Ruegeria pomeroyi DSS-3: one gene and its partner. Each later gene encodes a partner of the first gene's protein in a complex. Links are inferred from orthologs where the notes say so. Each region holds a gene or a part of one and is shown on either strand. Other genes may lie near its edges.

Evidence for each region.
Region 2: the proteins of carB (region 1) and carA are in contact, whole or in part, in a solved structure (PDB 1KEE), measured with the Escherichia coli proteins. The link is inferred for Ruegeria pomeroyi DSS-3 from one-to-one orthologs.

Annotation. Positions count from the first base shown.
Region 1 is NC_003911.12:977,084-981,324, reverse strand. Bases 35-3,961 are described here. They hold carB (carbamoyl-phosphate synthase large subunit), read left to right. Parts: upstream 35-392; coding sequence 393-3,761; downstream 3,762-3,961. Other genes in these bases: SPO_RS04645 (VOC family protein), read left to right, coding at 3,953-3,961; SPO_RS04655 (aminodeoxychorismate synthase component I), read right to left, coding at 35-196. Also shown: more of SPO_RS04655, read right to left, coding at 1-34; more of SPO_RS04645, read left to right, coding at 3,962-4,241. UniProt on the Escherichia coli protein: Large subunit of the glutamine-dependent carbamoyl phosphate synthetase (CPSase).
Region 2 is NC_003911.12:1,442,756-1,446,000, reverse strand. What follows is about bases 110-3,040. They hold carA (glutamine-hydrolyzing carbamoyl-phosphate synthase small subunit), read left to right. Parts: upstream 110-957; coding sequence 958-2,124; downstream 2,125-3,040. Other genes in these bases: SPO_RS07020 (glycosyltransferase family 2 protein), read left to right, coding at 2,226-3,040; SPO_RS07030 (GatB/YqeY domain-containing protein), read right to left, coding at 290-769. In the rest of the region: SPO_RS07035 (hypothetical protein), read left to right, coding at 1-76; more of SPO_RS07020, read left to right, coding at 3,041-3,245. UniProt on the Escherichia coli protein: Small subunit of the glutamine-dependent carbamoyl phosphate synthetase (CPSase).

The DNA of each region.
Region 1 (4,241 bases):
CGGCCAGACGCGGTTCCAGCGCATAGCCCAGCTCGTAACTGGCATAACCCGCCAGCCAGGCGCCATCCGCCCGCGCCGCATCCAGATCAGCCAGCGCCGCCGGCACCTGTGCGGCGGTATCGGCCCGGATCAGCCGCACCGGGCGGTCGAATCCGGTTCCGGCCCCGCAAGGCCCGTGATCGAAACGAAGCTGCATCTGGGCCCGTCCCCCTCTGCCAATTGGCGTGAGCCTGGGGTATAGAGATTTCACGCCCGGGTGAAAGAGGCGAAAGCGGCAAAACCGCGCCGCTTTCCGATCCCTCTTGCACCTTTCCCCGAGGCGCCTATAACGCACGACAATTTGAGCGCTGGGTGGGCGCTCGTGACTCGCATGAAAATCAAAGGGGCCAGCCATGCCGAAGAGAACCGACATCCAGTCGATCATGATCATTGGAGCGGGGCCGATTGTGATCGGGCAGGCCTGTGAATTCGACTATTCCGGCGCGCAGGCCTGCAAGGCGTTGCGCGAAGAGGGCTACCGGGTGATCCTGGTGAACTCGAACCCGGCCACGATCATGACCGATCCGGGCCTGGCGGACGCCACCTATATCGAGCCGATCACCCCCGAAGTGGTCGCCAAGATCATCGAGAAAGAGCGCCCCGACGCGCTGCTGCCCACCATGGGCGGGCAGACCGGGCTGAACACCTCGCTCGCGCTCGAGGAAATGGGCGTGCTGGACAAGTTCGGGGTCGAGATGATCGGCGCCAAGCGCCATGCCATCGAAATGGCCGAGGATCGCAAGCTGTTCCGCGAGGCGATGGACCGGATCGGGCTGGAAAATCCCAAGGCAACCATCGTATCGGCCCCCAAGAACGAGAAGGGCAAATTCGACATCCGCGCGGGCCTGGCCGAGGCGATGGACGCGCTCGAGGATATCGGCCTGCCCGCGATCATCCGCCCCGCCTTTACGCTCGGCGGCACCGGTGGCGGCGTGGCGTATAACCGCGACGACTACGAGCATTTCTGCCGCTCCGGCCTCGAAGCCTCGCCGGTGGCGCAGATCCTGATCGACGAAAGCCTGCTGGGCTGGAAGGAATACGAGATGGAGGTCGTCCGCGACAAGGCGGACAATGCGATCATCGTCTGTTCCATCGAAAACGTCGATCCGATGGGCGTGCATACCGGCGACTCGATCACCGTCGCCCCCGCCCTGACGCTGACCGACAAGGAATACCAGATCATGCGCAACGGCTCGATCGCCGTGCTGCGCGAGATCGGCGTCGAGACCGGCGGCTCGAACGTGCAATGGGCGGTGAACCCAGCCGATGGCCGCATGGTGGTGATCGAGATGAACCCGCGGGTGTCGCGCTCGTCCGCGCTGGCGTCGAAGGCCACCGGCTTCCCGATTGCCAAGATCGCGGCCAAGCTGGCGGTGGGCTATACGCTGGACGAACTCGACAATGACATCACCAAGGTGACGCCTGCCAGCTTCGAGCCGACCATCGACTATGTCGTCACCAAGATCCCGAAATTCGCGTTTGAGAAGTTCCCCGGATCGGAACCCTACCTGACCACCGCGATGAAATCGGTGGGCGAGGCGATGTCGATCGGCCGCACCATCCACGAATCGATGCAAAAGGCGCTGGCCTCGATGGAATCGGGCCTGACCGGCTTTGACGAGGTCACCATTCCCGGCCTGTCGGTCGGGCTCTGGGACGCGGTCGAGGGCGCCGATGACAAGGCGCATGTGATCAAGGCGATCAGCCGCCAGACCCCCGACCGGCTGCGCACCATCGCCCAGGCGATGCGGCACGGTCTGTCGGATGACGAGATCTTTGGCGTCACCAAGTTCGACCCCTGGTTCCTGGCCCGGATCCGCGAAATCGTCGAAGAGGAACGCGCCCTGCGCAAGACCGGCCTGCCCACCACCGAGGAAGGCCTGCGCGCGCTCAAGATGCTGGGCTTCACCGATGCGCGTCTGGGCCAGCTGACCGGCCGCGACGAGGACAACGTGCGCCGCGCCCGCCACAACCTGGGCGTTACCGCCGTGTTCAAGCGGATCGACACCTGCGCCGCCGAGTTCGAGGCCCAGACCCCCTATATGTATTCCACCTACGAGGCCCCGATGATGGGCGAGGTGGAATGCGAGGCGCGCCCCTCCGACCGCAAGAAGGTGGTCATCCTGGGCGGCGGCCCCAACCGGATCGGCCAGGGGATCGAGTTCGACTATTGCTGCTGTCACGCCTGTTTCGCGCTGACCGATGTCGGCTATGAAACCATCATGATCAACTGCAACCCGGAAACCGTGTCGACCGACTATGACACCTCGGACCGGCTGTATTTCGAACCGCTGACCTTCGAGCATGTGATGGAAATCCTGCGGGTCGAGCAGCAGAACGGCACCCTGCATGGCGTCATCGTGCAGTTCGGCGGCCAGACCCCGCTGAAACTCGCCAACGCGCTGGAACAGGCCGGTATCCCGATCCTGGGCACCACGCCCGATGCCATCGACCTGGCCGAGGACCGCGAGCGGTTCCAGGATCTGGTCAACCGTCTGGGCCTGAAACAGCCCAGGAACGGCATCGCTTCGACCGACGCTCAGGCGCTGGCAATTGCCGAGGATATCGGCTTCCCGCTGGTGATCCGCCCCTCTTACGTGCTGGGTGGCCGCGCCATGGAAATCGTGCGCGACATGGACCAGCTGCGCCGCTACATCGCCGAGGCGGTGGTGGTCTCGGGTGACAGCCCGGTGCTCTTGGACAGCTACCTGTCGGGCGCGGTGGAACTGGACGTCGACGCGCTCTGCGATGGCGAGGCGGTGCATGTGGCCGGCATCATGCAGCATATCGAAGAGGCTGGCGTGCACTCGGGCGACAGCGCCTGTTCGCTGCCGCCCTATTCGCTGTCGGCCGAGATCATCGAGCAGATCAAGGATCAGACCAACAAGCTGGCCCGCGCCCTGAACGTGGTCGGCCTGATGAACGTGCAGTTTGCGATCAAGGCCAACGAGCAGGGCGTGGACGAGATCTATCTGATCGAGGTCAACCCGCGCGCCAGCCGCACGGTGCCCTTCGTGGCCAAGGCCACGGACTCTGCGATCGCCTCGATCGCCGCGCGTGTCATGGCGGGTGAGAAACTCAGCGCCTTCCCGATGCGTCCCCCCTACAAGGAGGGCGAGGATACCAAGATCGCCGACCAGATGACGCTCGCGGATCCCAACATGCCGTGGTTCTCGGTCAAGGAGGCGGTGCTGCCCTTTGCCCGTTTCCCCGGCGTCGACACCATCCTCGGCCCCGAAATGCGCTCCACCGGCGAGGTGATGGGCTGGGACCGCTCCTTTGCGCGCGCCTTCCTCAAGGCGCAGATGGGCGCGGGCATGGTGCTGCCCAGCGAAGGCCGCGCCTTCATCTCGATCAAGGACGCCGACAAGGGCGCCGCCATGCTCGAGGCCGCGCAGGTGCTGGTGGATCAGGGTTTCACCCTGGTTGCCACGCGCGGAACGCAAAGCTGGCTGGAGGGTCACGGCGTGCCCTGCGAGATCGTGAACAAGGTCTATGAGGGCCGCCCCGACGTGGTCGACATGCTGAAGGACGGTCAGGTGCATCTGGTTATGAACACCACCGAAGGCGCCCAGGCGGTGAGCGACAGCAAGGCCATCCGCTCGATCGCGCTCTATGACAAGATCCCCTATTTCACCACCGCCGCCGGCAGCAACGCCGCCGCGCTGGCGATCAAGGCCCAGGCCGAAGGCGATATCGAAGTGCGCAGCCTTCAGGGGTGACACCCCAAAAACCGGGAGAAACCGGCGAAAACCGGTCTCTCCTGCTTCTTTCTGGTCGAAAATACTCCCAGGGGGTCCGGGGGACGGCGTCCCCCGGCCTTTCTCTGTCAGATGCAACATTCGTCTTTCAGGCTTTCGCCGGGGCCAGAGACCACGCATGATCGCGCAATCGATCCCTGCGAGGCACCCCCATGAATATCTACACCACCTTCGGCACCAACGACCTGACCCGCGCGGTCCGGTTCTATGACGCGGTCTTTGCGGTGCTGGATCAGCCGCGCCTGCCCGACTGGCCCGAGGGCTGGGCCGGTTGGGGCCAGGACTATGACAATGGCACCGGCTTCTGGGTCTGCGCCCCGTTCGATGGCTCGCCCGCCAGCACCGGCAATGGCACAATGGTGGGTTTTCCGGCCAAGAATGCCGCGCAGGTCCGCGCCTTTCACGCTGCCGGTCTTGCCCATGGCGGCACCGATGCGGGCG
Region 2 (3,245 bases), 470 kb from region 1 along the record:
CCGGAAGGTGTTCTTGGTATTTGCAGCAATACTTTCAAGCGGTTTTCTGTTGTTTGCCGTATTTCCTCGCACATAAGCTTTGAGCGTGAGCGACACCTTTGGTAAATTGGTAGATTAGTGGCGGCTAAGTCCGCTTCACCGACATCCGACGCAGACAGCTCCCGAAGATATCTTCGCAAGCTGCTATTCGACATGGCGTCACGGCTACAATGCGACCGGCCCGACGTTGCACCATTTTCGCAAAGGCCCGCGCGGGCGGGCCTTTTCTATTGGTCCTCACAAGGTCGGATCAGCAATTGCCGGCGGCGCAGAGCTGATCCTTGACCATCGGGCCGACCTTGCCGAAATCCATCTGGCCGGTATAGCGCGCCTTCAGCTCGCCCATCACCTTGCCCATGTCGCGGATCGACCCGGCGCCGGTCGCAGTGATCGCGGCACGCACGGCGCTTTCGACCTCGTCCTCGTCCAGCTGCTTGGGCAGAAACTCCTCGATCACCGAGATTTCCTGACGCTCGCGCTCGGCCAGATCCAGCCGTCCGCCCTCTTCATAGGCGCGCGCGCTTTCCTGGCGCTGCTTGGTCATCTTGCCCAGAATGGCCAGAACCTCGGCATCGCCGCAACAGGCGGCCTCTTCATCGCCGCTGCCGCGCACCGCGATATCGCGATCCTTGATCGCCGCATTGATCAGGCGCAGGGTCGACAACCGATCGGCCGCCTTGTCCTTCATCGCCTGTTTCAGCGCGGTATTCACACGTGCCCGCATATCCATTGGAACTGCCCATCCCCTGACATTGTTCAAGTTCCCGAACATAGCGAAAGAAAAAGCACGACACAACCGGGGCGCAATATAGTTAAGTTATTGAAAAACAACAAAAGCACAAAAATTGATCAGGGTTGACCCAAGGCCACAAGACCCTTAGGTATGCGCCGATTTACCCAGAGATAGAGAGTCGCGCCATGGCCCAGAACCCCCTGTCCAAGCCCACCGCATGCCTGGTTCTGGCCGATGGAACAGTGTTTTACGGCACCGGCTTCGGCGCCACCGGCCAGACCGTGGCCGAGCTGTGCTTCAACACGGCGATGACCGGCTATCAAGAGATCATGACCGATCCCTCTTATGCGGGCCAGATCGTGACCTTCACCTTCCCCCATATCGGCAATGTAGGCGTCACCCCCGAAGATGACGAAACAACCGATCCGGTTGCCGCCGGCATGGTGGTGAAATGGGACCCGACCGCTGCCTCGAACTGGCGCGCCGCCGAAGAGCTCAAGGGCTGGCTGGCCCGGCGCGGTCGCATCGCCATCGGTGGTGTCGATACCCGCCGCCTGACCCGCGCCATCCGTCAGCAGGGCGCGCCGCATGTGGCCCTGGCCCACGATCCCGAAGGTAAGTTCGATCTGGCCGCCCTGATTGCCGCCGCGCGCGGCTTTGCCGGGCTCGAAGGCATGGACCTGGCCAAGGACGTCACCTGTGCCCAAAGCTATCGCTGGGACGAGATGCGCTGGGCCTGGCCCGAGGGTTATGCCCGGCAGGAGGCGCCCAAGCACAAGGTTGTCGCCATCGACTATGGTGCCAAGCGCAATATCCTGCGCTGCCTTGCCTCGTCGGGCTGTGACGTGACCGTGCTGCCCGCCACGGCCACCGCGGCCGAGGTGCTGGCCCATGCACCCGACGGCGTGTTCCTGTCCAACGGTCCCGGCGACCCGGCAGCGACAGGTGAATATGCCGTGCCGATGATCCGCGAGATCCTCGATACCACTTCCCTGCCCGTCTTTGGCATCTGCCTGGGACACCAGATGCTGGCGCTGGCGCTTGGCGGCCGCACCGTCAAGATGAACCACGGCCATCACGGTGCCAACCACCCGGTCAAGGACCTGGAAACCGGCAAGGTCGAGATCACCTCGATGAACCACGGCTTTGCCGTGGATGCGCAAAGCCTGCCCGAGGGGGTGGTGGAAACCCACCGCTCGCTGTTTGACGGCTCCAACTGCGGCATCCGCATGAGCGAGCGGCCTGTCTTCTCGGTGCAGTATCACCCCGAGGCCAGCCCGGGCCCGCAGGACAGCTTCTATCTGTTCGAACGCTTTGCCGCGGCAATGGATGCGCAAAAAGCGGAAGTCTGACAAAGAAGTTGTTTTCTCAGACGATTTTGTCTGCTGTTAACGCTCTATTAACCTGAATTGAGCAACCCTGACTGCCGGAACGGTTGTCGGGGCTGCACATCATGAGCGACCTACATCTCAGGCTAAGCTCTGCCAGCCTGGCCCATCCGGCGCCGGAACCGCATCTGCCGCTGGGGCGCTATCTGGTGCGCAGCGGGGTGATCAGCCAGGCGCAGCTGGTGCAGGCCCTGCAGATGCAACTGCGGCTCGATGCGCCGATTGGAGAGATCCTGATCGCCGAGGGCTGGGCCGAACCCAATGATATCCTGCGCGCGCTGGCCCTGCAGAACGGGGTGCAATGGGCCGATCTGGCCTCCGACCCGCCGCGCGCCGAACTCTGCGGTCTGATGCCGCTCGATTTCTGGCTGCGGCATGGGGCCATCCCCTGGATGCGTTTGGGGCCGATGGTGATCATCGCCACCGCCCGCCCCGACCGGTTCGACCAGTTGCGCGCCGAAATGGCGCAGACCGGCATCCTCCTGATGCCGGCACTTTCCAGCCGCGACCAGATCGACACCGCCCTGGCCCGGCATTACGCGCCGACCCTGGCACAACTGGCCGAAACCCGGGTCGCGCCGCTCTACAGCTGCCGTACCTGGAACTGGCGCAGCCGGATCGCGGGCAGTGTGGTCCTGCTTTCACTGCTGATCCTGCTGCTGCTGGCACCGATAAAGGGCCTTACCCTGCTGTTTCTGGCCGCGGTGTTCACCTTGTCCTTGTTCGCTGGCCTCAAGGCGGTGGCCCTGTTGGCGCATCTGATGAACCAGTCCCATTTGACCGCGCCGCATGCCCCCGGGCTGGCCGCAGAGATCCAGGGCCTGCGACTGCCCAAGATCTCGGTCCTGGTACCGCTTTACAAGGAGCGCGAGATCGCCACCGCGCTGGTTACCCGGCTCAGCCGGCTGACCTATCCCAAGGCGCTGCTGGATGTCATTCTGGTGCTCGAGGAAAAGGACGAAGTGACCCGCCAGACCCTGTCCCAATGCACCCTACCGGCCTGGATGCGGGTGATCGAGGTTCCCGGCCATCAGGGGCTCACAACCAAGCCGCGGGCGATGAACTATGCGCTCGATTTCTGCCGG